3 regions of the Sporosarcina sp. Y1004 genome follow, and region 3 is predicted to be linked to each of the others. Evidence: riboswitches for the same ligand, from Rfam matches in the RefSeq annotation. Region 3 holds a riboswitch; each other region holds the start of a gene.
What was found. A riboswitch is a leader RNA that binds a small molecule or an ion and turns the genes downstream of it on or off. The one in region 3 is predicted to bind preQ1.
Positions count from the first base shown of each region.

Region 1 (10,034 bases), on a different contig from region 3:
AAGTACATAAATGTCTCCCTGTTTAACTAGCTTTCCATAAACAGTTAACTGATTGGAATTCGTGTGTTTTTCAATTTTTTTCAAAATACTTGTGGGAATTTCGCTTTTTGCAACTTCCTCAATTTCATAGCGGAGCGTTACATAATCTCCATACAATAAATCTCTCGGATCCACAGGCACAGTTAACAAGCTGATATCTTCACCGTACGTTAGCGCCCATAGCGGTTTAAAAGTCAAGCTAATTAACAATATAAGAGGGATGGCTAATGCAACGATGAAACCAAAACGCTTATTTTTCATCCTGTTCATTGGCTATCACCTTTCCTCTGACGTGTCTTTTCAAACCAGAAACCAAAGCCAATTAGGATCAAACCACCAATGACAAAGAATAGTGATTTTGGCATGAAGTCATATGACAAATCTGCGTAAAAGCGGAAAATCAGTGCACAAACAATGAGAACAGCGGGTAAACTACCGATTTTCAAGAAGAACAGTAGTTTTATCGCGAAAACAATTGTGAAAATAATCGCCATGATTTCGGCAGTATCTCCAGAAACAACATCTATCCAAGTAGTTGGAAATGTTAGAAATAGACCCGCTATTCCATAGACAACTGAACCAAGCCATTCAGACGATAATTGGTACCTGCCAAACGGGTAAAAGGCGAGAAATAACCCAATGATGAAGAAAGTACTTGCAATAAGAAGCCCATGCACATCAAAATAGATGAATAAATTGAAAATAAACGTCATTGCTAAAACCGTATTAGCGATGAACAAACCTCTAGAATGATCGAACCTTTTTTCATTCATCCAAAAAAGAAATGGAATGACAAGTAGAAGGAAGTAAGGTACACCACTGATTCCACCCCATACATTGAATCCATAGATAATGAAAAATCCTGTTGCTACTGCAGCTATAAATTTATCTTTCAAGTAATATGCGAGCGGTAAAATCCCGAGTCCCCACATGAAGAAATCTGCATAGACGCCTGCGCTTAGGTTAAACATTTGGCCAATCAAGAAGATACCAGCACCGTACACAGCCACACCGATATAATAAAGGCTACGCGATGTTTTTGGATAACGTTCTTCCATTTTATAGCCGCCAATATAAAAGCCAGCTGTCGCAAAGAATAATAGAATAAACTTTGCAAGTTTCGGTATTTCCTGCCAATTTCCAGCGATGAAACTTAAAATACCGACACCTATTAAAATGGCTCCAAAGACCAGCAAGACCCGCACAAAACCCACTCGTTCAGTAGGCTCGTATTCCGATAGAAGTGCGCTTCTTTGATCCGTCCCAAGCTTTCCTGCTTGTTCCAAATAGCGAAACTCCTTTTCAAGAACACGGTATTCAGAATTACTGACTTTTCTCTTCATCTAATCGAGCCCCCTATTCCATAGTTTCTCGTATGCTTAATTATACCCGTTTTTATTCATTAACAACACTGGAAGTTAAGGCTATTTTCTAGAACAGTTTAAACTGTATAAGAGACAAGTGGTAGATAGACGAATGAATAGTTTTTGGGCACTCTAGTACTTAGCACATTGTATTCTTTGCTGTGTGCTATAAGAAGTGTTCTTCCTTAAAATGAAAGTAGGGATGCGACGAAATCGCATCCCTACGTATTAAGAAATTTCGATAATGTATTGAAGTCGTTCAATATAGTAATACAACTGTATCCGTATTGCTCATTGTGTGGATTAAATTATTCGCTGGCGATTCTGGACAATTACCATGCGTAATTTTATTAGTACATATCTAAACCCCACGTTTATTCCCCCATATAAGGGTATGGAGCTGAGGTAACACCCTAACGTCATTCATGATAGATGAATTGACGGTCAAATCAACCAACCATTCATACCGATTCAGTAGAGTAGACACTAGCAGTTCATTTTCAGTCGTCGTCGTATCGTCGTTTCCTGTCTGTAAAAAGAAAGGAAAAGCCGGGTAACGTTGGTGGACGGCTTCGGCAAATTTGAAATCCACTTCATCAAAAATGACGATTTTCAAACTAGCCGTCGTATTAAGCAGTTTCTCCATAAATGTATCCAGTTTGCTGAAATCTGTTGCCATTCCAGAACTAGGTGGTTTTGGAGAAAGGGTAATATCATCGATTTCCAACAACCAATCCTGCCAAAAAGAAGCCTGCGTTTCAACCGCAACTTTCCAGCCTTGTTCATGGCATAAATCAACAAGTTCCCCGATACCTTTATGAAGCGCAGGATTCCCACCTGATATTGTTACATGTGAAAATGACTGCCCTCCAATAGCTTTAAGTTCATCTATAATTTCAATTGGTTGTTTCGAAACGCTCTTTCCTGAACCATCCCACGTGAAACTGGAATCACACCACGAGCATGAATAATCACACCCTGATGTCCGAACGAACATCGTTTTCAATCCCATTACCATTCCTTCACCTTGAATAGTTGGTCCGAACACCTCCATCACAGGAATCTTCATACGTTCTCCTCCAGTTTAGGCCGGTAGATGACGTAGCTTGTTGGCGTTTCACGGACAATGACCTGAAGACAGACTGCTTTATTGCTCCTCGTCTGTAGAACTTCCTGAATTGAATTATAAATCTGTTCGGCTAATTTCTCAGTTGTAGGGAAGTTAGCCTTAAATTCAGGATGATCATTCAATACGGAATGATCATATTTATCATGAATAAGGGTTTTGAGTTCCTTGAAATCAATCAGAAAACCAATTGAATCCAATTCATTTCCTCCGATTGTTATGTTCAAATAGTACGTATGCCCATGCATCACTTGGCACTTTCCAGCATTTTCACTCGGAATGTAATGCGCCGCAGAAAAATGCATGTCTTTGTTAAGTTCAAAACGAAACGAGTGCTGAACTTGTGGGTAAAATTGCTGCATCATTCGGAAACACCTTCAGACTTTTTAGTAATGTAAGCAATTAGTCCATCATTTCGTAACACACAAGCTGGACATTCCCCGCAGCCTGAACTTGGAATTCCGTTGTAGCATGTAAGTGTTTTGTGCTGTACAAAATCAAGTGCACCTAATTCATCAGCCATTGCCCAGACCTCGGCCTTATCCAGCCACATTAAAGGCGTATGGATAACAAAGCGCCCATCCATTGCTAAATTCAACGTGACATTCAATGACTTAATAAAATTGTCACGGCAATCTGGATATCCGCTAAAATCAGTTTCACTCACACCCGTTATTAAGTGCCGGGCTCCAATCGCATCCGCATAGACAGCCGCAAACGACAGAAATAGGTGATTCCTTCCTGGAACAAAGGTAGAAGGTAATTCACCATCTACTTCTTTTACTTCGATTTCATCACGTGTCAAAGCATTAGCAGATAGTTGATTAATAAGGCTCATATCGAGCAGTTTAAACGACACACCGAGCTCATCCGCAATTTTTCTTGCACATTCAATTTCCGCTGAATGGCGCTGACCATAATCAAACGTGACCGTCGCAACTTCAGCGAAATTTTTCAATGCCCAAATTAGACATGTTGTACTGTCTTGGCCGCCACTGAATACAACGACTGCTTTTTCATTTTTCATAGTAAACATCTCCTTAGTTTTTTTTGAGAGGGAGTTTTCGAACCTCTTTTTCGAACAATGTTAATAATAGCATAGGAGTAGAAGCTACTAGTAGTAGTTTCCACTTTAAATAAAATGATATATTTATTCAGTATTTATATACCGATTTAATCCTAATCAATTTTAATATATAAAATGTGATTTGTTGGTACATTCATTTGTATAAAGGGAATTGACATCACCAAGGATCAAAAACGGGAAGCATAAAATATATAGGATTAGTGCCGATTAACTCCACAAATTTTTATGATTTATGTATTAAAACGCTTTTTTAGCAGAAGATAATAACGAATCTTAACAATTACCGGGAAGAGTGTTTTTATGGTGCCCATTCGTAATGATGTAATCCCTTTAAAAACTCGAAACGGTATTGCGGATTCAATAATTGTTCGAAACTGCTAATTAAATAAGGGAGGTGTTAAAATCATGAGAACGATACAACGAATTGCCTTGGCTTTGGTAATAATTGGAGCAATCAACTGGGGCTTAATTGGATTCTTTAAGTTTGATTTGGTAGCATCACTATTTGGTGGACAAGAGGCGTTTTTATCACGGGTGGTTTACGGTCTGGTTGGGTTAAGTGGATTGGCTTGCTTGGGTATCTTATTTAATCCAATCGAAGAAACAGTCGCAGATAAAGAAATCAATCGTCGAGGCGTTAATAATCTCAGTTACGATACTGAGTTTGGTGAGGAAACAGATATTGCGAAGTTGCGTGAGTCTTCTAAGAAACCCATTGATGAAAAGAATTCAGCTGACACAAGAAAGAAGGATTCAACAGACAATAAAAAATAAAGGAAGCTGAGCAAAGTTGTGGCATTTGAAAAAACATCCCAGCCTATGTCATATTGACAAGGGCTGGGATGTTTTTTAATGCATTACCAATACTTTTTCGAAGGTATTAATATAAATTGGTGTCAATTTTCATTAATAATTTCATCTACTGTAGATTCAACTTCAGCTCGTGACATTTTTTCTTTACCACTCTTAAGCGTTTTTAATGTTGTTTTTGCCAAGGCAAGTGGGATTTTACAGAATAAAAGAATGTTTTTAGTGTCTAATGACTCTACATAGGCATCCGCTTTATCCAAGTTCTTTGTTGCATAGGAAAACATGTCGTTACGGTCCCAACCATCGGGAATAAAATGAACGCCGCGATCAGCATCTTCCTCTTGATTGCGAAGCATATTGACTGCCTGCAAACCACGTCCGTATCCTATAGCTAATTCACGATCTGTTTTAGTGCCATCATACATCTCCCATATGTCCGAAAGCATAACACCTACTAATCCTGCTACATAGTATGTATATTCATCTAAATCTTCTTTGGTTTTAACTAACCAATCCTTCTCGACCCATTTCGCCATTCCGTCTGCCATAATACTTGTTGACTCTTTTACCTTGTCCATAATATTTTCCGGACAAAAAGATAGCCAATCAGCCAGCCTTAATGTTACTTCAGGTAAAAGGTCCTCATAAGGCTTTAATAGTTGTTGATAGGCTGCACCATCAAAGTCTGCTTTTAAAAGTTCGCTTGTTGAGCGCAAAAGATATTGCTTCGTCTCCGATTGTAATCCTTCGTGATCTTCAATTTCATCAATTGCTCGCATACATAAATATGCTGATCCTACAGACTTTCTTAATGTTGGATTTAGTAATTTGATGGGGATATAAAAGGTTCTACTTGTCAACTTAAGGATGTGCATGGCTTCTTTATTTAACTTTGCTTCATTAATCAATGAAATGATCCCCCTTTCACAATGAGGTTGTTAATGTTTTGACGCGTCAGATAGAAAACAATCAATTACTCGGATAATATCTCAGGTTATTCAGATTGTATTCGCTCACAATATACTTGGATCGTATAATCTTTATTGTATCATGGACGGCAGTAATACGTACAAATAAACTCAGCCTACAACTTAAAGGCTGAGTTTGGATTATATTGCAGTCAACTTCAAATTGATGTCGTAATGTGCAAAAAAGACAAATTATTATTTCGTGTTCTTCTTTTTAGCGGCTTCTTCCAGTTTGCTTTTTGGATCTTTTGATAGGTCAGTATCTGCATAACCTTGGGGTGTTACACTAGTCGCTTTCTTACCCTTATCGTTATTTTTGTCTTTCTCCATTTTTTCACCCCCTATTAAAATGAATTGCTATATGTGATTGTTCCTTGTCACTTCATCTGGATTTGTATCACTGTAGATACCAGTTCCAAGTCCGCCACTCTTGGCAATTAATTCTTTTACTTCATTATAAGTTAGGCCCGAGTTTGCATTTTTTCTTTTTACGTCTTCAATATCTGTTCCAGATACTGTATAAGTTCTTTTGTTCGAATTGCTATTTATGTTCAAAAAGTCACCTCCATTTTGTGTATACTTATGTTCTCTCAATTCAGGATAATTATTCAGGGATTTATTGTCATTGGTGCAAGTGACTATATGGGACACTGCTTCGGAAATACACTATAATTGTCTAGAGTGAAAATCCAAAACACGAAAAAAGGTAATTGCTGATTTATTGGGCCATCAAGGTAGTTCGTCTGTTAGCCGCATTTTACAAATGAGAAATCAATATAAAATAATCGTATAAGTCATAATGAAAAGTCAGTAATCTGAATAGGGATGCTGACTTTTCCATGTTTATAGTTATCAGATTGTGAAAGAGGGCATGCTAATGAAACAAGATTCATCCACACTTAAGGTAATGCGGTGCGGACTAGGCATGACGGATAATGCCCGCAAAGGAATAGCGAAATTGACAATTGGCGAATATGCATTTTTTTCGATGCAAGAATCCTTTTATGTATATATTGAAAAACGACCGAATAATAGACAGGGAAATATGTCGTTTTCAATTTACTTTGATAACGTAGCGAATGAAGTTTTATCAAAACGTCTAAATGATAGAGTGGCCGTAATGGAATGCGTTTATCAAAATGAAAGTTTTTTGGCAACCGGTTTTCAAGTTAGGGGAAGGAAAGAACCCGTCCAGACAAACAGACGTCTTCCAGCACGCTTGAAATTTCTGGTAGGGCGTAGTACAGGTATTGCAATGCCGATTGATCTTTACACAAGCATTCGAGAGTTGCCGATTGCACAAGAACGTTCGGAGTATGTGAAGAAAAGAATTGCCGGCTGGGAAGGCTATCTGCGAGTAGAGGAAAGAATTGCCGATGTCGATGATTTGACGACGCCTTTTTCACACGCATCTTTGAATGCAGACTTCAGTAAATTGACCATTCGATGTAAAGAACTAAAAGGAAATGAATGGAATACTATTAATGGTTTCAGTGTTAAGTTGAAAGGACTTCAAAATGAAATTGGAAATGTTATTAATACGAGTAAGGGCAAAGGGATTGTAGAAATCGAACTGAGTCGCAACTGTAAAGAGATGGCTCGCCGGAATGAATGGAATCCGAATACATATAAGGAAGTAGTATTTAGTAACTTTGCTGCGCTTAGCCAGGTAAGGAGACTTCGAAAGGGGTTCAAAGATCTACAGGATGGACTTGCTGCCAATGCAAATTTGGAGAGGGTACTTTTTGAAGAGCGGCCAGTTGTACGTATTTCCAAGAAACAACAGAATCTTGTTTTTCATAATGAACTTAACCAGTTCCAGAAAGAAGCAGTCACTGGAGCAATGACTTCAAATGATTTGTACGTTATTCAAGGACCACCGGGTACAGGGAAAACGACGGTTATTTCAGAGATATGCCACCAGAATGTCAAAGCAGGTCTGCGTACTCTCGTTGCTTCCCAAGCAAACCTTGCTGTGGATAATGCACTCGGAAGACTTCTATCTCATCAGGACGTCCGAATTTTACGTTATGGTCGAACTGAAAGTATTGAAGAAGAAGGCAAAAAGTTCATTGAAGAAAACGTAGCTATAAACTGGAAAGACGTGACGTTGAATACCATCAATGCAAAACGCCAGTCGAATACAAATAGAGAAAGACAAATAAATGATTTGTTAGTTAGTCATGGCGTAAAGTTAACAGAAATGAAGAATGAATTGATGTCTTTAGACAAAAAAGTTGAATTGAAGGAAGCCGCTCAAGAAGAATACATAACTAATTCTTTGACAATGAAAAAGCAACTTACTAATCTGAAGAACTTGAAAGAAGAAAGTGATAAGTTGGTCAAAATTCAGGCCGCATTCATCCAATCTGAAACGACGTTAACCAGTGATGTTAATCGACTTGAAGAGCTCGTCTTATCGAAAAGCACAAGTATAGCTACAGCGGGGCAAATGGAAAAATTAGAACTACGAATAGAAAAGCTTCAATACTTCATTAGCTATAGTCAAACAGTAAATAAGATTGACGAGATGAATAGGTCCATTGGGGCCCTTCATAAAGAAGTACAAATAATAAATACCAAAAAGAAGCGACTTCATGTATTTTTGGAGGATATTCAAAAAATCACTAAAATAGATCGTTTACAAAAACACATGGATTCGTTTGAAATTATTCCACACTTCAACACACAGTGGAAAATTACCGAGTTAAATCAATTGATCGCCACTATTAAATCTGAAACAGCGGATGTTGGATACAGTGAGTGGCAAGAACTTTCACAGCGACTATACAATGCCATTGAAATGATTGAGCGTTTATTGAAAGATAATGGTTTTATTAAGAAAGAACTGAAAAGAACAGTAAATGATAAATATAGTTCTATTAAAGAAATTCATGGCCTTATTGACCGTGTAGGTAAATTTCTAATTCACCCATCTACCAAGAGCAGCCTAGAAACGCGTAGCTACTCGGCACAAAAATATGACAATCTCGAAAAGATAGCAATTGCACTTGAAATGTTATATGAAAGAAAGAGATTTTCAGAATTGCAAGAAGCAGGTTTTGAAAAACAAAATCAAATTAAGATAAACTCGAAAAAAATGTATTCAGTCATAAAAACCGAAATTAGCGAACAGACGAATCAATCCATAGTGGAAATAGGACAAGAAAAAAAAGCAATCGACTTAATTGTTAGTAATCACCAAGCTGAGATCATCAGTCTTCAGCAAACGGCCATGAAACTTTTAGAAAAAGTGGAACCCGTTGACGAAACTATGACAATCAGTGCTGCAATAGAGGAATTGAAGAAAAATGAGATCGTTTTTTCGGATTATAATGAGAATAAGAAGGATATCAAACAATATAAAGATGAATTAGAAAAGAAAAAGCATGAAAATAGAATTAATGCAGAACATCATTTAGATACTTCAAAGGCACTTGAAGATATTAGAGATAAAACTGAGGCATTGAGCAGCAATCTCATGAAGTTGGAAAAAGTAATGATGACCTTGGATAAGCTATTGGATGAAAATCCTGAAGAAATCCGTAAACAAGTTTTAACTACCATTCAAACCATTTCCACTGAAGTAGAAAAACTTAAAGTAGAAAAAGAACGACTACCAATAACAGATAAACTCCAAAAAGAATGGGTTTCACTTCTGACTAATGCCACTGAATATGATTTAGATGAAATACGAAAACTATATGTTAAACACGCAAACGTAATTGGTACAACCTGCGTTGCGTCTGCACGGCGTGATTTCATGGAGGAGTATCCTACTTTCGATGTAGTTATTATCGATGAAGTTTCCAAGGCGACGCCGCCAGAACTACTTCTCCCAATGTTAAAAGGGAAAAAAATCATATTAGTTGGAGATCATCATCAGTTGCCTCCGCTCATGGGACAAGCAACTCTTGAAGAATTACTTGAAGAAAGCAACAGTCATGAAGAAAAGAATGAACTGGAAAAGCTTTTGAAAGAATCATTATTTGAACGTCTTTTCAGAACGTTGCCAAAACAAAACAAAACGATGCTGGGTATTCAGTACCGCATGCATGAAAGTATTATGGAAACAATTACGCCGTTCTATGAAGAAGGGAATTACAGTCTACGCTGCGGGTTAACTGATTCGGATTCCTTGCGTGATCATTTGCTTGATTCCCACTTCGTGAATAGAAAAGATCATCTGTTATGGTTTGATATGCCGAACGAACAAAAGTATTTCGAAGAGAAGGTCAAGGGCGGCACAAGTCGTTTCAATCAAGCTGAACTAAACATGACTTGTAAAATATTGAAGGATCTAGATATGGCTACTGAGAAGGCCAAAACCTCTGGGCTAATGAATCAAGATACTAAAAAAAGTGTCGGCGTAATTAGTTTCTACGGTGAACAAGTCAAAAGGATGGATCGGCTAATTCATCAAGAGCTGATACCTCAACATTTAAATTGCAGAACCGGTTCGGTTGATAAGTTTCAAGGAATGGAAATGGATGTCATTATATTGAGTTTTGTTAGAAACCATCGGGAAAAAGGTGGAGATATCGGTTTTGCGAGAGATTATAGACGTTTAAATGTAGCGTTATCTCGAGCACGTGAACTACTCATTATAGTAGGGAGTTCAGAAATGTTTACAGTACAGA
Region 1 is NZ_JBYHFQ010000004.1:154,715-164,748, forward strand. Features, by position in the region: gene AC25Y6_RS04725 (GDYXXLXY domain-containing protein) at 1-309, opposite strand, end outside; gene AC25Y6_RS04730 (DUF2157 domain-containing protein) at 306-1,382, opposite strand; gene queE (7-carboxy-7-deazaguanine synthase QueE) at 1,765-2,472, opposite strand; gene queD (6-carboxytetrahydropterin synthase QueD) at 2,469-2,894, opposite strand; gene queC (7-cyano-7-deazaguanine synthase QueC) at 2,891-3,556, opposite strand; PreQ1 riboswitch class I at 3,564-3,608, opposite strand; gene AC25Y6_RS04750 (DUF378 domain-containing protein) at 4,022-4,390, shown strand; gene AC25Y6_RS04755 (squalene/phytoene synthase family protein) at 4,513-5,334, opposite strand; gene sspL (small, acid-soluble spore protein L) at 5,590-5,724, opposite strand; gene AC25Y6_RS04765 (gamma-type small acid-soluble spore protein) at 5,752-5,949, opposite strand; gene AC25Y6_RS04770 (AAA domain-containing protein) at 6,272-10,034, shown strand, end outside.
Region 1: it holds a riboswitch for preQ1, as region 3 does, so the genes downstream of both, queC (7-cyano-7-deazaguanine synthase QueC) here and queF (preQ(1) synthase) in region 3, are expected to answer to the same signal.

Region 2 (10,034 bases), on a different contig from region 3:
AGCATGCGGAATTCCGGGGCGTTCAGGTCGGTTATGAAGCAACTACAGCGGGTGGAGTACCAATTATCCGTACAGTGAAAAACTTGTTACCTGCAGATCGAGTACGACGAATCAGAGGGATTTTAAATGGAACCTCAAATTTCATTTTGACAAAGATGCGGGAAGAGAAAGTTCCATTTAACACTGCACTTTTTGAAGCACAAGAGCTCGGTTATGCAGAAGCAGATCCGACTGACGATGTTAGTGGTAAAGATGCTTTTCGAAAACTGATGATTTTAAGTGCACTGTCATTTGGTACCCAGCCTGATTGGCGAGACATTCCGATAGTCGGAATCGATGGAGTTAAAACTGAAGATGTTGCGGAAGCATTAAAGGGGAAACTTCGTTATCGGCATATCGCGGAGATTTCAATTGATGAAAAGGGTGTCTTGCGAGGAAGTGTGGGACCGGTACTGATTGGTCCTGACAATCCGTTATATGGAGTCGACGGTGTTGATAATGCAATTATTGTTGAAACTGATTATCTAGGGTCCCTTACTCTTGTTGGCCCGGGAGCAGGCATGTATCCGACAGCAAGCGCATTGATCGGAGACTTCTTATATATGGTTGGACAACGTGAAAAGGTTCTTATCAAAAGTTAAGAAAAAGGCGATTCCATCTCAGGAATCGCCTTTTCAACTCATTTTTTTAGCTTCATTAACTTAGCTTCTACTTTCAATGCTTTGATCAATGAGGCAACCATCAGCAACATGACGAATGAGAATGGCAACGCCGCGATGATAATGGTGTTTTGCAAGGCTGTAAGTCCGCCGACAGAAAGTAAAATGAGGGCAATTGTCGATTGGATGATCCCCCAAATGAGTTTAACCGTATTTGGGGGTGTCAACGAACCGTTTGTCGACTGCATGCCTAAAACAAAAGTTGCTGAATCTGCAGAAGTAATGAAAAAGGAAGCAATCAGTAATATGGCAAATACTGAAACGGCGATAGACAAAGGCATTGCACTAAACATTTCAAAAATGACTAGTTCCGTATCGGCTTTCGCCAAATCGAGAACGCCGCTTTTCTGGATATCGATGGCTGTTGTTCCAAACGCTGAAAACCAGAATGATCCAAGGAGCGTAGGGGCAACAAGTACACCAATCATGAATTCGCGAATGGTACGTCCTTTTGAAACGCGGGCAATAAACATACTTACAAATGGTGCCCATGAGATCCACCAAGCCCAGTAGAAAATGGTCCAGCTGTCAAGCCAACTACGATCCCCGGAGTCTAAAGGTGCTGTGCGAAAACTCATTTGAACGAGATTTGATAAATAGCCTCCAAAAGAATCAGTAAACATATTGAAAATAAGCAATGTCGGGCCCGCTATAACCACAAATCCGAGAAGTGCGAGTGCAAGTACTAAATTGGTATTCGACAAATATTTAATACCCCTGCTAAGTCCTGACCAAGCGGAACCGATGAATATGATAGTAACGACCCCGATGATGACAAATTGAGAAAAGATATTAATTTTAACGTCAAATAAGTAATGAAGGCCTGCATTAATTTGAACAGCACCGAAGCCGAGCGATGTAGCAACTCCAAAAGATGTCGCGAATACTGCGAGTACATCGACGAGAACGCCCCACGGACCAACCATTTTTTTGCCGAATATCGGCTTCAATGTTGCTGAAATTAATCCCGGTTCGCCTTTGCGGAACTGGAAGAAGGCAAGAGATAGTGCGATAACACCGTACATTGCCCACACATGGAGCCCCCAATGGAAGAAAGTCTGTCGTAGCCCTTCTTTAAAAGCTGCATCTGTATTTGGAGCTTCCGTGGCAGGATTGATTCCAAAATGTGACAATGGTTCTGCGGCACCATAAAAGACGAGTCCGATACCCATCCCTGCAGAAAAGAGCATGGCAATCCAAGTAACCGTTGAAAATTGCGGTCGATCTGCATCTTTTCCGAGACGAATCTTCCCATATGGACTTATGATGAAAAAGATACTCAGGACTACCATAAATGACATGAGCAACATGTAGTACCAACCGAATGTTGATGCAACAACATTTTTGATGTTCGTTGTTATTGCTTCAAAACTTTCAGGAGCGAATGCGCCATATCCAACGGTCAATATGATGAGACCAATTGTGATATAAAAAACGTTTGATATTTTCTTCATACTTCCCCCTCGTGTTACTGGTAATTTAGAAACAGTTTTCAACTATACTAGCAAAATGTTATGAAAGCAACTGTTCGGTTAAATAAGTATTCCCGTTTATAGTCCTTTCCATTCGTGTACACGGACGATGCGGAGTACTCTATTTAAATAAAAATAGCTGAAAATCCGTAGATTTTCAGCCGGTATTTCAATCTTCATCTTTAATGTCGCGATCGGGTGGAATGGGTTCGTTACGCCATTCGTCAATTTGGTGTTTTAATGTTTCGAGCTGTTCTAAATAAAGACCAAACTGATCTTTGTTCACTAGAAATTGTTCGCCGTCATGGACAGAACGAATCCGTCCTTCTCTTACATACTTCTGAATTTGTTCGACGGGCATGCTAAGATATTCTGCAGTTTCTTGAATGGAGATATACATCTAAGCCCTCCTTGGAAAATTCAGTTGAAGACAAAGTGGCGGGTGCTGTTTCGGTTAAATCAATTTCTTGAAGTTTAGCCGTTTATTCAAAGCCATCATAATCGGAATTCCAATTGCCATGACAACAAATTCACCGATTGCAACTGTTAACCATGTAAGTAGGAAAGGGAGCTCTAATGCTAGGTTTAACTCGAAAGCAATGATGAACATGGTAAAGGTGAAAACTAGTGTGTTGAAGACCATTCGCTTGAAAACTCCAGATATAAATTTAGCGGAAAATATCGTGATTGAAAGAGCTATAATTGATTGACTCACGCCGAAAAATAGATCATACATGCCAAGTGGAGAAAACAAGTTTGTGACGAATACTCCGAGCACAATACCAAAGAAGAACTTCTTATTAAACACTATAAGATGGTTGAACAGCTCGGAGATACGAAATTGGATTGCTGAATAAGCCAGTGGTGCTATTAATAGAGATACGGCTACATATAAAGCGGCAATGATCCCGCTTATGGCCATTGTTTTTATTTTCATTACTTATTTCCTCCTAGTTTTTTAGCGTGGGATGGTTACGAACCACGTGTGAACAATTAGTGATTATAGTACATAGTTACTAGTCGTGTCAAGTGAACTTGAAATGTTGGAACTCTCGAATTATATGGTATCTTCTATATATAAAGGGAAAAGGAGCAGTGGAATCATGTCGCAGCGAATTGCCTACACACTCGTGTTGTTAGGTGCAATACTATGGGGAACAACTGGCACTGCACAAACGTTCCTACCGCAAACCATCCATCCATTGACAGTTGGTGCATCACGGCTTGCGGTGGGTGGTTTTTCATTGCTGATTCTATTACTAATCATGCGTAAAATTGATTTCAAGAATTGGCCGTGGAAAGCTACGATTTACGCGGCTATTTCAATGGCCATTTTCCAGTATCTATTCTTTTCTTCTGTCAGATTAACCGGTGTCGCGATAGGGACGGTCGTTACCATCGGCAGTTCGCCTGTTTTTTCTGGAATCATCGAATGGTTCTTGTTAAAACGCCGTCCGACATTTATTTGGCTTACAGCTACCGCTCTTGCGATTGTGGGGTGTGCACTGCTATTTTTAAATAAAGACGGTATCGTTGTTAATCCAGTAGGTGTTTTGATGTCGCTTGGTGCAGGGCTATTGTTTGCCTTTTACGCACTTGTAAATAAAGAAGTACTTGAAAAAGTGGATGCTGTACCTGCTGTTGCAGTCATCTTTTCCATTAGTGCGTTGATGATGATGCCATTTTTGCTTTTATTCGAAACGGAAGGTCTGATTTCTGCTCGGGGAATATCTGTGGTACTGTATCTTGGAATAATTACGACAAGTGTAGCGTACATCCTGTTTTCAACCGGATTAAAAAGAATTCCATCGTCCTCTGCCGTTACCCTATCACTTGCTGAACCGCTTACTGCAGCTGTTTTGAGTGTTATTGTGGTTGGCGAGCATCTCGACGGAACGTCCTGGACGGGCATTGCTATGTTGCTAGGCGGAATCCTCGTATTGACGCTCAGTGGTAGAAAAGTGAAGAAGTCTAGCTTGTTAAATGAATAAACCCCTGTTCCCCCATCAATAGTTGGGAGAACAGGGGTTTTTCACCGATATTTATGTTGAACAAATGAATACGGTAGGCCATTGAAAAAGTCACGAAACAAGTGAATGAATTAGAAACTCTGCTAATACCGCTTGCCGCTTCGTGGTAGCTGGATAGACCTTGTAAGAAAGCGTATTTCTTTATCTATAATTGCGGAGGTGATTAATAAAAGTACCAACATTATAGTTAGATTCAGAAATCCCGCTAATACCGCTTTGCGCTTTGTGGATGCCTCCCGCGATAAGCCAGAAAGAAGACCGCTTTCAGTCTTATCGCTTCGGCTACCACGAAGTCGCGCCTTCGCTGGATGGTCTATGTAAGAAAGCGCATTTCTTTATCGGAGATTAGTGCAATCTGCAGTGTGTCTTTCTTCAATGAAATTAGTATCAAATAGTAATCACATTATAATCTCAGCATTTACATCTCAAAATCACACTTCTCTCGATTATGAACACATCAGCGCAGGCGCGGCAAAGGGGTAGCCGAAGCTCTGAGACTGGATGCGAAGCGCTAATCCAGGCTCATGGCGAGAGGCATCCCCAAAGCGCCAAGCGATCTACAAACCACACTCCAAACCGCACTCTCTCGATAATGGACACCCCAGCTTAGGCGCGGCAAAGGGGTAGCCTAAGCCCTGAGACTGGATGCGAAGCGTTAATCCAGGCTCATGGCGAGAGGCATCCCCAAAGCGCCGAGCGGTCTATAATCCACACCCCGAATCACAACTCTCTCATTAAATAGATTCAACGGGATTCTTTAATCGAACATATATAATCTGTTCTTAAGACTTTCTTCATAATTACAGTTGGTGAATGTTAAGATTTGGCGGGTACAATTGGTATCATAGAGAAAAGCGAGGTGCGGAAGATGGCGAAATTCACAGTGCTTGTAGCGGATGACGATCAGGACATCCGTAACGGGATTGAAATATATTTGAAAAATGAAGGTTATGAGGTACTGAAGGCGGCGGACGGTGTAGAGGCGCTTGAGCTACTGGAGTCGAATGATGTCCATCTTCTAATTCTCGATATAATGATGCCAAATATGGATGGTATTACAGCGACGTTCAAAATTCGGGAAGCGCGCAATATCCCGATTATCATGCTGAGTGCGAAGGTGGAAGACTCCGATAAAATTCATGGACTATCCGTTGGTGCAGATGATTATGTGACGAAACCGTTCCATCCAATGGAGTTGATGGCTCGTGTGAAGTCACAATTGCGTCGCTATATCCAATTTGGGACGTACGATGGCCAGAAAAAAGTAGAAATCGACGGGCTAGTTCTGGATGAAGAAGCAAAGGAAATCACTATTGACGGTGGCGTGGTAAAACTGACACCAATTGAATACAAAATTACAGAGTTGCTGATGAAGAATGCGGGGCGTGTATTTTCAATCAACGAAATCTACGAACGCGTTTGGAATGAAGCAGCGTACAATGCTGAAAATATCGTTGCGGTACATATACGTAAAATACGCGAAAAAATCGAAGCAGATCCGAAAAATCCGAGATATGTAAAGGTGGTGTGGGGCATTGGTTACAAAATCGAAAAATGACTGGGCTGTAGTTTGGTCAATCATCGCGATTGTCATTGCCGCTTTGAGTATCGGTTACTGTTTCTCCCACATCATTGACCTGGTCGGAAATGGAATGGAACGTTCCAGTAGGGCGATTGCTTACTTCACCCGGATAGTGAAAGGAAATGTGTGAATATGAAAAATAAACGAATGCCTCTTATTGTCTGGTCGATTCTTATCGCCTTGTTTTTAACTGCGCTTGTCTCTTTTATAAATACGGGTCCAAAGTTTATCGGGAATAGCTTTGTTGATACAGAGGATTTTAAATCTGAAATGGAGTATTTTTACGATAAAATTAGTACAACCGTTTTGAATCCGATTGATGTGGAAAAGGAGAAAAAACAAATCAAAGTATCACAGGAGGAAATCGACGAACATCGTGAGCGTTACGGCACATTGGCTGAACAAATTTCCAATATTACAGCCCAATATCAAGACCGAATTGAAGAAGCGAAAGCGGCTGGCAATGAAGTGTTAAAAACAGAACTGATTAAAGAGCAAGAAGTGAAAATAGATGATATTCGAAAAAACTTCCAAGATGATAAACATGTAGAGGCAAAAGTCCGTGAAGAAAAAGGAGAAGCGCTTGAACAATATGTAAGTGAAAGATTCAATGGTGTGGACGATTATAACTTCCGGTGGGTTGCCTATGAGTTGAAAGATGTGGAAACGGGTGAAACGTTTGCGTCCGGTGATGTCAAAGCGCCCGCCGCCTACAAGAGAATGTACAATTCCAAGGAAGGGTACTTCAAGGCTAAGTCACTTCGAATAAAAAATGCTGATTTATACCAGTACACAGGAAACCATACTGGGGAATACATCGACAGTAACCGCTCAATAATCGGAAACCCAGATCGGACTTTCGAGGGTATTGTCGTCATTTCAAAAGGGATATCACAGGAAGGGTCTCATGGTCAACTTGCAGCCTGGTTTAACAAATCAAAATATATTGCCTATAGCACTTGGATTGTCGGGCTAATTGCATTAATCCTTCTGTTGACAAAGTTTCGTTTCAATAAGAACTGGGTGAAGGATAGAAGAGGGGCGGACTGGTATAGTCGTTTAAAAATCGATGTAAAAGGAGCTCTGCTGGTTACAACATTGCTGATGCTCTATATTAATTTATTGTTTGTTGCAGACTATGCTTATTTTTATAGCCTCGAAAATTTGGTTATATATGTAATTTCTTTTGTATTCCTTACACTCCTCGTATTTCTAACAGTGTTACAGCTGGTTAATTTCATGGAGCGAATAAAAGATGAAGTGGTGTTGAAACAAGAAATTAAGGATAGTTATAGTATGAGATTTATACTTGCATGGCAAGGGATGTTTTTGAATCGTTCAATTGGTGTTCAATCGTTCCTTCTATTAATTGGCTTTTTCCTAGCGGGCATCGGGTTTGCCGTCGTTCTCATGCAACCCATATTAATTATGATTTACATTCCACTTGTATTGTTTGCTGGGCTGCCATTCCTCTATATTTTCGTGAGAAGAACGGCGTATTTGAATCGTATTATTGTGGCTACTGAAGCGATGGCGAATGGACGTCTTCATGAGGAAATTAAAATCGAAGGAAAATCACCGCTTGCAGACCATGCGCGGAATCTCAATAACCTACGCGAAGGTGTCCGCAGTTCCATGACCGAACAAGCGAAGAGTGAACGCCTAAAAACGGAACTTATTACGAACGTTAGTCATGATCTTAGGACACCATTAACGTCCATTATTACGTACACGGATCTATTGAAAAAGGCAGATATCACAGCTGAAGATAGAGCAAAATATATAGATATCTTAGATAGGAAATCACAGCGTTTAAAGACATTGATTGAGGATTTGTTTGAAGTTTCGAAAATGGCAAGCGGTAACTTGGAGCTTCACAAACAACGCGTCGATTTGACACAATTGCTTCAACAAGCACTTGCAGAACACGAAGAAGAAATTTCGAAATCGGGCCTTGATTTTAGGGTGAACTTACCAGAGTCTACGCTTGTTGCCTATGTCGACGGGAAAAGATGGTGGCGCGTACTGGATAATTTGATTGTCAACGCCATTAAATACACATTGCCGGGTACCCGTGTCTATATTACACTTCGAAAAGTGGGAGATAACGCGGAATTCGTCGTGAAAAATGTGACGAAGTATGAGCTTGGTGAAAACACCGACGAATTGTTTGAACGATTCAAAAGGGCTGATGCATCACGCCAAACGGACGGTTCTGGACTTGGTCTTGCGATAGCACAATCCATCGTCGATTTGCATAATGGGAATATGAAAATTGAAGTAGATGGAGATTTATTCAAAGTAACGGTCGTCGTGGCAGCGGTTTAATAAATGGACAATGATGTGAGTTGTACTCAATGCCTTTACTCAAGGGTATTGCGTACGGCTTCTTTCTATTTGCGGATTCGTTACGATTGAAATGGGTTTAAGGCTTTCCTTTGGCGGGAATGATTAGGTAAAGTACGCAAATTGATCATTCTTTCAATAGAAGTAAATAATATACACTCCAACAAGTAAAACACCGATATCTGCAAACATATGAACTGTCCAAGAGGGCAAAATGGTTCCGCTTTTTTCATTGGCCAACTGAAAGATCACTCCTCCCAACCAGAGTCCTGCAACGGCAACTACGAGAAGTGCTGGACTGAACCAAGGTAGAAAAATTGCGATATGGTAAATTGCGAACAGGAAGGATGGAACAAGAAGCCGGACTTTTGAATTGCTTATAATATTAGGCAACAGGCCGCGGAAGTAAAACTCCTCCAGTATCGAATTACCGAACAAGATATAGAATGCGATGAAAGGGAACACTGTAGCTGTTACACCAGCGTCTTCTAAATCGCCAATAAGTTCATTTAGATTAATGAATGGCTTTAATAAGAGAAATGACATGATGATAACGGCCATTATTAAGATTCCCGAAGTGATTGCGATACCCATACTTTTAGAATCTGTACCGCGTAAGCGTAAGAATGGAAATCCAAACTTTCTATATATAATGAGTGGAATCAGTAGAAATAGAACAACCTTCGCCATCGTTTTCCATATGTATTCAACCTCAAGACTTTGTTCAATCCAGATAAGAATAGCGATGTTGATTAATGGCATAGCAAAAAAAAGCGATTTCTCCAAAAAATCCCCCCTGTTTATTGTAAATAAGACGAAATAGTGGGATAATGGTTTCACAGGATTCTGAAAATAGGTTTGCGTCTCTTCAAGGTTATTTAGTGAATGAAGGGCATCATACGTTCAGAAATCCGTAATATATTAATCTTTTCAGTGGGTTACTTGAATTACTACTAGCAATACTTGTGTTAACGATTGGCTATTTTTGATAGCGAAAGTTAAAGCAACAAGACTCAAAATAAAAAAACGAGAACCGTGCGAGGGGACGGAAAGCATATCCCGGTTCCCCGTACGAAGAGGGAGGATTTAAAGTAGATATGACAAAATCAGATGGCAATTATCCAAACAAAGACGATCTAGAACCAAATGTTAAAGGGATGTCTAAATCCGATGAGCTACCGCTTGCGGATCCTTCCGATTCAAATACATCGGAAGTTTTTAGAGAAAATGAAAAGGAAGAGACGGGTGAGAACAAACCGTCTGCTTTCGCCGAAAATAAGATAAATAATACGAATACGGGTAATAATAAACCGGTATCGGGCGTAGGTTCTCCTAATGGCGAGGTAGATAAAGGAAAAAGCAATTTTGACCAGCATACACACGAAAAATGGAACAAAGAGAAACCAAATGAAGATCCTTTTAAACCATAATTAAGCAGCGGTCACCCCTATATGGAGTGACCGCTTTGATTTCCCCCGAGGGTACGATAGAGTAGAAGGGGGAGAATTAAGAAAGGGATGATTATAATCGAAACATTGAATCAATTGAAATTCAGTCGTATATACACACTTGGCCGTGTAGCCAAAATAAGTGAAAAGGCATGGGACACACAACCTGCAGGATTCAGCAACACGATTCGCTGGAACGCGGGTCATATTTTTGTCTCTATGGAAACACTTATTCAAAAAGCAGTGGAGGGCTATGAGCTTGTTAATCCGGAATGGATTTCATTTTTTGTATCGGGCTCGACTCCAGAGAGCTGGGAGGGGAACATCCCTTCTATTGAAGAACTTCTCGTGGCGTTAGAGGAACAACCGGAGCGTATTATGAAAGCACTTGATGGGAAACTGAGCGATTCGTTACAAGAACCGATGTCAATTGGTCC
Region 2 is NZ_JBYHFQ010000008.1:97,759-107,792, forward strand. Features, by position in the region: gene AC25Y6_RS08070 (homoserine dehydrogenase) at 1-641, shown strand, start outside; gene AC25Y6_RS08075 (BCCT family transporter) at 680-2,173, opposite strand; gene AC25Y6_RS08080 (excisionase family DNA-binding protein) at 2,361-2,591, opposite strand; gene AC25Y6_RS08085 (QueT transporter family protein) at 2,646-3,128, opposite strand; PreQ1 riboswitch class I at 3,136-3,180, opposite strand; gene AC25Y6_RS08090 (DMT family transporter) at 3,295-4,182, shown strand; gene AC25Y6_RS08095 (response regulator transcription factor) at 5,090-5,779, shown strand; gene AC25Y6_RS08100 (hypothetical protein) at 5,757-5,933, shown strand; gene AC25Y6_RS08105 (sensor histidine kinase) at 5,936-8,131, shown strand; gene AC25Y6_RS08110 (CPBP family intramembrane glutamic endopeptidase) at 8,285-8,935, opposite strand; gene AC25Y6_RS08115 (hypothetical protein) at 9,247-9,579, shown strand; gene AC25Y6_RS08120 (DinB family protein) at 9,667-10,034, shown strand, end outside.
Region 2: it holds a riboswitch for preQ1, as region 3 does, so the genes downstream of both, AC25Y6_RS08085 (QueT transporter family protein) here and queF (preQ(1) synthase) in region 3, are expected to answer to the same signal.

Region 3 (10,034 bases):
GCTTTGATTGTCGTCAATGAAATACATAGCCGCGACGAGGAACGTATGCTTTTTGAAAACTAAACCTACAAAAAGCACCATTACCCGGTGCTTTTTTCTTCGTCTAGTCCCCAGTTTCTGACTAAGGCTATTTTAATATCGACATATATTGGAAGGAGACGGTAAAAATCGAAAAAGCATTAAAGATATTAACAACGTATTTCGGATACCCTTCTTTCAGGATAGGACAAGAGCAAGTAATCCGTGGTGTTATGGATTATCAAGATATGCTTTGTGTTATGCCGACTGGCGGCGGTAAGTCTGTTTGTTATCAGGTTCCCGCACTTGTGATGGATGGTACAGTCCTCGTTATTTCACCACTAATCTCATTGATGAAAGACCAGGTTGACGCGCTCCATCAAGTTGGGATTCCGGCAGCATACATCAACAGTTCGATGTCATCGGAGGAATACTTTGATACGATGGAAAGAGCTGTGCAGGGTGAATATCAGCTTCTTTATGTGGCACCAGAACGTCTTGACTCTCCCTCTTTTAAAAATCAGTTGCGTTTGATGAAAATTCCGATGGTTGCCATCGACGAAGCGCATTGTATTTCACAATGGGGTCACGATTTCCGACCTAGTTATCGAAATATTAGTAGCATCGTTTCTTTGTTTGATAAAAAACCGGTTCTACTTGCTTTAACAGCTACTGCTACGCCGGCAGTTCGGGAAGATATTTGCAAGCAGCTCGGAATTAGTGAAAATAATACAGTAATGACTGGTTTTGAACGAGCAAATCTAACTTTTTCCGTTGTTAAAGGGCAAGACCGTGAGAAATTCGTAAAAGAATATGTTCGGAAAAATGAAGGGGAAGCGGGTATCATCTATGCCGCGACTCGTAAAGCCGTCGATTCAGTGCATGACTTTCTACAAAGAAGTGGAGTGAAAGTCGCAAAATACCATGCTGGACTTGGGGATATTGAACGCCAATCCGGCCAAGACCGCTTTTTAAATGACGAAGCCGCTGTTATGGTAGCGACGAATGCATTTGGAATGGGAATTGACAAGTCCAATATTCGTTACGTTATTCATTACCAAATGCCGAAAAACATGGAGAGTTATTATCAGGAGGCAGGCCGTGCAGGCCGTGATGGGCTCGATAGTGCATGTACGGTGCTCTTTTCATCGCAGGATGTGCAAACACAACGTTTCTTAATTGACCAATCGCAAGACCAAAGTAGAATTCCCGCTGAGCTGGAGAAATTACAGTCCATGATTGATTATTGCCATACGGAAACTTGTCTACAAAAGTTCATTATCTTGTATTTCGGAGAGACGGATGTAGTGGATTGTGGAAGATGTGCCAATTGCACTGACACTCGTGAAAGTACAGACGTCACGGAAGATGTTCAAAAAGTATTGTCATGCGTCATTCGAATGGGCCAACGATTTGGTAAGTCTATGATTGCGCAAGTATTAACCGGATCACGGAACAAGAAAGTGATTGAATTCGGTTTCGATAAATTAACGACATATGGTTTGATGAAAGGACGCAGCGCTAAAGACATTTCTGATTTTATTGAGTTTATAATTTCGGAAAGTTATCTTGGCGTGGAAAATGGGCAATTTCCGACCATTTATGTTAGTGAAGCAGGAAAAGATGTACTGACAGGCAAGGTGACAGTACATCGCAAAGTTTCTGTTGTTACTATGCAAGTCGCAAATGATGATCCGTTATTCGATCAGCTCCGTGCACTTCGTATGAAACTGGCTCAAGAAGCCGGTGTACCACCGTTCGTTGTCTTTTCCGATAAAACATTACGGGACATGGCAGCAAGAATGCCAATCACGAATGATGCGTTCCTAGAAGTAAACGGTGTAGGACTTGCGAAATTGGAACGATACGGTGATCCGTTCATGGAAGAAATCAAGAATTATCAAATGCAAAATGCTTGATGAACTTTGAAAAAAAGAGGCAGGTACTATTCCAAAATGGGATAGTACCTGCCTCTTTATTCTTCTGAATAGACAACTGATTTATCTTCAATGATGTTAAGTATAGTCCAACCGCTCATCAATAACGGGTGACAACAATTTAAATCCACATAGCAATTGGGGTAGCGTTTACTACCTTAAGCTTAATTTTTTAACGGTTATCTACTTTTTCCGGATACATATCATGATTCATCATCCGGTGTTCTGCCATTTTTTCGTATTTCGTGCCGGGTTTACCATAGTTACAATAAGGGTCTATTGATAATCCGCCGCGTGGTGTGAACTTACCCCATACTTCGATGTAACGTGGTTCAATCAGTTTAATTAAATCATTCATAATGATATTGACACAGTCTTCATGGAAATCGCCATGATTGCGGAAACTGAAGAGATATAATTTAAGTGCTTTACTCTCTACTAGCTTTTTGTCTGGAATGAAACTGATATACATCGTTGCAAAATCGGGTTGCCCGGTCATTGGGCAAAGTGAAGTGAATTCAGGACAATTAAATTTCACGAAATAATCACGATTGATATGCATGTTGTCGACTGACTCTAAAACGTCAGGGTTGTATTCATACACGTATTTTGTGTTTTGATTACCGAGTAAAGTTAAGTCGGTCAGTGTTGCCTCATCTCTTCCAGCCAATTAAAAAACCTCCCATAAATTTGTCAGGGAGGTCCATAGGCGCCGGAAAAAAGAGCCATATCGAATGCACATGACTTAAATTCCGTAATCCATAGTTTTTTTAAGAGGGTCGCTATGAACCTCTCCCGAACAGGGTATTCATTTCGTATCTGACATTAAACGACCTACTCTGATTTGTCAATAGCTTCTCTTTTTGTTAAGCCAATTAACGCATACAGAGCAACTGCCAGCAGGAGGAAACCAGTCAGCATGAATGCTCCTCGATATTCTAGGTCGAGGAAGCCGATAAGTCCCGAACCAGCAACAACGCCTATTGAGAAGAATGCATAGAAATAACCATAAGCTTTTCCACGGAATTCAGCAGACGAAGAATCGATTAGCAGTGAGTTGATCGATGGGAATAGGAAAGCAAATCCCGCTCCGTAAATACCCATTGCGACATACAAGTAATTCAATTCTTCAATTTGGCTTAGGAACAACATACTCAATCCCATGAGTGCAATTCCGAATGCTAGCGTCACAACCGGTCGTACGCGGTCAAAAATTCGATTAATGGGTAATAAAAAGATTAGAATTGCAACCACGCCGAATGTACTTAATAATAACCCCGTCGTTTTCGTATCGAATCCGAGCGAAGCTACTTTTAACGGTAAAACAAGAGCTAGTACACCTTGTGAAAACATTAAAAAGAATGCCCCAGCAAAAGCTCTGACCATTCCGGGATGCTGGAACAGATTAATAACCTGGAATTCACCAGCACCTTGTGAAGGTTGTTTTCGTACATATGTATAAGAACGAAGAACAAAGAATGCTAGTATTGCTAACAACAGCATAATCCCGCCGTTGACCGCCATAATGTATGAGGTGCTTGTTTTCGCAGCAACAATACCGCCGTATGCAGGTCCTAAAATTGCGGCCATTCCAACGAATGCACCCGAAATTGCAACACTTTTACCACGTTTTGAACCTTCTGCACGATTTGCTAGGAAAGTGAAGGCTGCGGGAACAATTAGTCCTTCCATAAAACCATGAACGAATCGCACCCCGAGCAGTGACATCGGCCCAGAAACAAACGCGTAGAGGAAGAGAGAAATCGCTGTCGCAAAAAGTCCGAGTACTAGTATGAGGAATGGACCTCGTTTGTCGGTCATGAAACCTGAAATGACATTCCCGATTGTGTTAGAAAATGAATAGATACCTACCGCAAGTCCTACGAGGAATGGCGTAGCACCAAGTGATAATGCAAATGGACTCATAACGGGAAGTTGTGAAAATAAGTCGAAAAACGAGAAAAATACAATGAGGTAAACAAACCCACGCATAATGTAGCCTCTTTTCAATTATATAGATACCGTTCTATATTTTAGCATTAGTTTGAGCTAAGGGGAAAAGGATAGATTGTGAACAATCCATTTGGTTTGCCATAATACGAACTGTAGCGATAAGATTACGATTAGATCTGATAGAAAAAGAGGTGAGAAATGAATGAGTTTCCTTAAAAAACTTTTCAGTAAACAAGATAATACAAAGAATGAAGCGCAAATTGAAAAACAGTATATTTTTGTTGAACTGGAATTGGAGGATTACTACGAGCCTTTTTACGCTAGGGATTTGTCAGAACGCCAAGTTGCCGATTTGAATAAACCTGAATATATGAATGTTCACCAATCATTCAATTTAGGATCACCAGTAATTGCACATATCGCATCTGATACTTCAATTGAAATATTTATTCAAACAAATCACTTTGAGGCGAATTCTGTCGTTAAAGCGGGAATTGTAGTGAAGCATGCGTATTCATCCATCGAAGCGATTTTTATGGAAGCAGTTATTTGGACTAGCGTTGGTCATGTGGTGACGATTCCATTTAAACTAAATATTCGTGCAGACGATGAAAAGTCTAGATTGGCTTCAGCTTTGATAAGCATACAGAAAGAAATTCCGTTTTATTTTGGAAGAGTAGTAAATGATTTAGTGACGATAGACAAGCAAATGCTTATGACTATTCCGGAGTCCGTGCAGAATGATATGCAAATCACTCTTGCAGAACTGTACCATGACGAGTCACGAAATCCGGGTCCGTATATTGAAATTGAAACAGTTTTGGATCGTGAAATGACGACTGCAGGATGGGTCATGCACTTTGATAATGAAAAGTTGATAGAAGAAGAACCAGACTTGTCTTTTATGATAAATGAAATTTTAAGTACGGTTTTTGATAAAATCATTCAATTGGCCGACAATGGCCGTTTTACAGGATGGGTTGCAGAACATGCAGCGAATTCAGAAGGAAGCAGTCCATATGGCGAAACAACGACATTCGTCTTTACATCATCAGAACCGATGCATAGAAATGAAAAACTTCATAGTGCCATTATGAAATATATGAAATCATTAAAAGGGTTCTTAAGAGAAGATGGCGGATATCCATTAAAGTATGAAGCACTTCCTTTGATTAGACAAAGCGGCACTGGATATGGATTTGTCTTGATTGATGAATGTTTTTTAGCAAAAGCAGATGAGTTATATAGAAAGATGACGAATAAAGAGATAAACTTATATAGTAAATTGCTGAAATTGAAAGCATTAGATCGAAAGGGGAATAAAAACGATGACAATTAGAGTCGGAATTGCAGGTTATGGAAATTTAGGCCGCGGTGTTGAATACGCGATTGCTCAAAACAACGATATGGAACTGGTAAGCGTATTTACAAGGAGGAAGCCAGAGGACGTTAAACTGCTGAATGGCAATATACCTGTTCATATGATGTCTGACATCCAAAATTATACAGAAGATATTGATGTCCTAATTCTTTGCGGTGGATCAAAAAATGATTTACCGGAACAAGGACCAGCTCTTTCTGCTCTCTTCAATACTGTCGATAGTTTTGATACGCATGCAAAAATTCCAGGATACTTTGAATCGGTTGATGCAACGGCTAAACCGAATGGTAAGACTGCGATCATTTCCGTCGGATGGGATCCGGGTCTATTTTCCATCAATCGTTTGTTCGGTGAAACAGTATTATCAGAAGGAGCAACGTATACATTTTGGGGCAAAGGGTTAAGCCAAGGACATTCCGACGCACTCAGAAGAATTGATGGTGTAAAAGGTGCTGTTCAATATACGATTCCTGATTCAGATGCAGTCGATCGCGTGCGGGATGGTTCGTTACCAGAATTGTCGACGCGTGAGAAACATACGCGTGAATGCTATGTGGTCTTGGAACAAGGCGTTGACGCTGAAGAAGTGCGAAACACGATTGTAACAATGCCAGACTACTTCTCTGACTACGATACGACTGTTACCTTTATCACTGAAGAAGAATTGAAGCAGGACCACTCGGCAATGCCACACGGCGGTTTTGTAATTCGTAGCGGTAAGACAGGTGTTGGCAATACACAAGTAATGGAGTATTCACTAAAACTGGGTAGCAATCCCGAATTTACTTCAAGTGTACTCGTTGCATACGCACGCGCAGCTTACAGGTTGAATGAGAAAGGTGAAACAGGCGCAAAAACAGTATTTGATATTGCACCTGGTTTACTATCACCAAAAAGCGCTGCCGATTTGCGTAAAGAGTTATTATAACAGCACTAGAGCCACCTAGGAAATTCACTATATACACGTCCAAAAAATTATCTTTTGATAGTTGATGTAAACTAAAATTCCTCAATCTAACTTTTGGTTGGGGGGTATTTTTGTTTAAGGATATATTAAAACCTAGTTTTTTGATAACACTTCACTTTTCGCATATACTACTCATAGGGACATATTTAGGAGGGCGAAGTAATTGACAAAATTAGACGATACATTAGCGATGCTAAAAGAGTTAACGGATGCTAAAGGGATTCCAGGAAATGAACGTGAACCCCGTGAAGTGATGAAAAAGTACATAACGCCATTTGCGGATGAAATCGAACAGGATGGACTCGGATCTTTGATTGCGAAGAAAACGGGCGAAGAAAATGGACCTAAAATCATGCTTGCTGGTCACCTTGATGAAGTCGGATTCATGATATCTAAAATAGATGATAGAGGCTTCCTGTCGTTTCAAACCGTTGGAGGCTGGTGGTCACAAGTGATGCTTGCGCAGCGCGTGACAATCGTTACACGCAAAGGCGATACAATTACAGGTGTTATAGGATCAAAACCTCCGCATATATTATCACCGGAAGCACGTAAAAAACCTGTCGATATTAAAGATATGTTCATTGACGTCGGAGCAACTTCAAAGGAAGAAGCAATGGAATGGGGTATTCTGCCCGGAGATATGGTAGTGCCTTATTTTGAATTCACAGTGATGAAAAATGACAAATACCTCCTTGCAAAAGCATGGGATAACCGTATCGGCTGCGCAATCGCTATCGATGTTATGAAAGCGCTTAAAGGCGAAAAACACCCGAATATCGTTTTCGGCGTCGGGGCTGCACAAGAAGAAATTGGACTGCGGGGTGCACGAACGACGGCAACGAAAATTCAACCGGATATCGGTTTTGCAGTTGATGTAGGGATTGCAGGTGATACGCCAGGTGTCACTTCAAAAGAAGCGACGGGCAAAATGGGCGATGGTCCACAAATTTTATTATTCGATGCTTCAATGGTTTCACATAAAGGATTGCGTGAGCTAGTAGTCGATACCGCTGAAGAAAATGGTATTCCATATCAGTTCGAAACAATTCCAGGTGGTGGGACGGACGCGGGTTCAATCCATCTTTCTGGAAAGGGTGTACCATCACTTGCGATTTGTATACCAACAAGATATATTCATTCCCATGCAGGAATTTTACACCGTGAAGATTTTGAAAATACGGTAAAACTGATTGTCGCAGTTATTAAAAAATTAGACCGGGATACTGTAAATAAAATCACTTTCGAATAAGATTTAAAAGGTGTGCTTAGGCCAGTAAAATGGCTTAAGCCTTTTTTATTTATGAATATCTATAAAAATACACTTGACTTTATATTTATGCATACATATAATCAGAGATACCAATTGAAATAAACGATAGGGGATGAAGAAGTGGTGATGATTGACTTGGACGAAACTAAAATATTAGCAGGATTAAAAGGGAAAGATCTATTGACACTACTGGACTATACGCGTGATGAGGTAGCGTATCTATTATATAAAGCGGATACTATGAAAAAAGAGATGGCAGCTGGCAAGATGCCAAATTTATTGGCGGGAAAAACACTCGGTATGATTTTTGAGAAGCATTCAACGCGCACACGTATTTCATTCGAAGTGGGAATGATCCAGCTAGGTGGGCATGCGATATTCATGAATGCACGCGACTTGCAAATTGGGCGTGGGGAATCGGTTTATGATACTGGTCATGTACTGTCTGAGTATTTAGATGGCGTCATGATTCGTGCGAACTCACATGAAATGGTGAAAGAATTGGCACAACATACTTCGGTTCCAGTTATCAATGGCTTGACGGATATTTTTCATCCATGTCAGGCATTAGCAGATTTACTGACGGTTTTGGAAGTGAAAGGGTCATTAGAGGGAATGAAGTTAGCATACATTGGGGATGGAAATAATGTAGCACATTCCCTGGTCATTGCCGCAGCACATATGGGTATGCATGTAGCTGTCGCAACACCAAAAGGATTTGAATACAATCCGAATCTTTTAGTGAAAGCACAAGCTATTGCTGTAAAAAATGGTGGAAGTGTTTTTGAAACGACGAATCCTGTTGAGGCTGTTACAGATGCAGATGTTGTTTATACTGATGTCTGGACGAGTATGGGGCAAGAAGAAGAAGCGGCCGCACGTCTCGAAGCATTCAAAGAGTTTCAAATTAACGACAGTTTGGTGGCTCATGCGAAAAAGGATTACATGTTCTTGCATTGTTTACCTGCTCACCGTGAAGAAGAAGTAGCGACTTCTGTTATCGATGGTCCAAATTCTTATGTTTTCCAACAAGCAGGGAACCGATTGCATGCACAAAAAGCTGTACTTGCATCTTTGTTATAATTAAATCAATTTCATAAAGAGGATTTTGTACTAAGATTCGAACAAGGTTGATTTACACTCCAGGCGGAAGCTTTCCGCGGGCACGGCTTCAATCTCCTCGTCACTGCGTTCCTGCGGGGCTTTCAGCTATGGAAGAGTGAACTTCTTTCTCTTCCTAGCTGTTCCCGCTGGAGTCGCCGCCTTCCGTTGCAATCAACGGAACTCATATATGCAAACGAATAATCTATTAAGAAATTTCGTTAATATTAGGGTTTTTAATTAAAATAAGCAATTATGAAATTGATTCAATTAAATTAAATACTTTAAAAGCCCAGGTTTGCCACCTAGGCTTTTTTGCTGATTCATTCAAAGTTAATGGTAAACTGAAAATATGTTTGATCAATAAATGAAATTATTTCGTGAAGGATTTGGTGAAATTTCTAGTTTTAAAATACTAAAGCCGCTCAATGAATGAGCGGCTTTATGTTTATCCAAATGCCATCCTAGAAAATTGTGCGGGTGACAGTTGTACACGAAGTTTTTACAAAGTTTAACTTGCCGAAAATACTTGTGCTAGTTCTCCGGCCATCTTTGTTTTTTCCTGTTCACCTGAACTATTCCACAGCTTTTCAAAAAACACCCCAAGGCCTGGTAACAGGTGTTCTTCGCCTCGCTTGATGGCATCTTCCACAACGTTACGGATATCATCCGCTGTATTATTCGTCATGTTTGCCGTAATCGCATCTCTTATTTGAAAATCCATTTTATCAACCTCCCACACTCATTTTGGACACAAATATCGCCAACTATACCGTCATTTGTTACACTGAAAAGAAAAAGGCGGTAAAGAATATATGAAACGCATTGAATCCTCACAAAACGCACTTGTGAAACATTGGAAAAAGCTTGTTACAACACGAAAAGAACGCGATCAGTCGAAAGAATTCCTTGTCGAGGGTTTTCATCTCGTTGAAGAAGCATTGAAAAGTGATGGGACAATTCTCGCGTTAATCACCCGTGACGGTGTTGAAATTCCTGAAGGATGGTCTATTGAAGATGTGAAACTTGTTGAAATAACAGAAGCGATTGCGAAAGAAATATCTGAGACGGAACAGTCGCAGGGCATTTATGCACATTGCCGTCAGCCGGTGCACGCTGAAGAGGACTATACAGCATGGAAAAAACTTTTATTAATTGACGCAGTCCAAGATCCAGGTAATGTCGGTACGATGATACGAACGGCAGACGCTGCTGGAATGGATGCAGTTATTCTTGGGGTAGGGACTGCTGATTCATATAATCCGAAAACAGTACGGTCTGCGCAAGGCTCCCATTTCAATATCCCAATCGTCAAAGGTGATCTTATTGAATGGACGGCTAAGTCGAAAGTAGCGGGCATTCAAGTTTTGGGGACAGGATTAAAAAATGCTGTGAATCACTCCG
Region 3 is NZ_JBYHFQ010000016.1:72,975-83,008, reverse strand. Features, by position in the region: gene AC25Y6_RS12250 (hemerythrin domain-containing protein) at 1-63, shown strand, start outside; gene recQ (DNA helicase RecQ) at 168-1,937, shown strand; gene queF (preQ(1) synthase) at 2,128-2,625, opposite strand; PreQ1 riboswitch class I at 2,711-2,754, opposite strand; gene AC25Y6_RS12235 (MFS transporter) at 2,790-3,947, opposite strand; gene AC25Y6_RS12230 (hypothetical protein) at 4,111-5,247, shown strand; gene AC25Y6_RS12225 (diaminopimelate dehydrogenase) at 5,237-6,217, shown strand; gene AC25Y6_RS12220 (M42 family metallopeptidase) at 6,420-7,508, shown strand; gene argF (ornithine carbamoyltransferase) at 7,656-8,612, shown strand; gene sspI (small acid-soluble spore protein SspI) at 9,142-9,354, opposite strand; gene AC25Y6_RS12205 (TrmH family RNA methyltransferase) at 9,446-10,034, shown strand, end outside.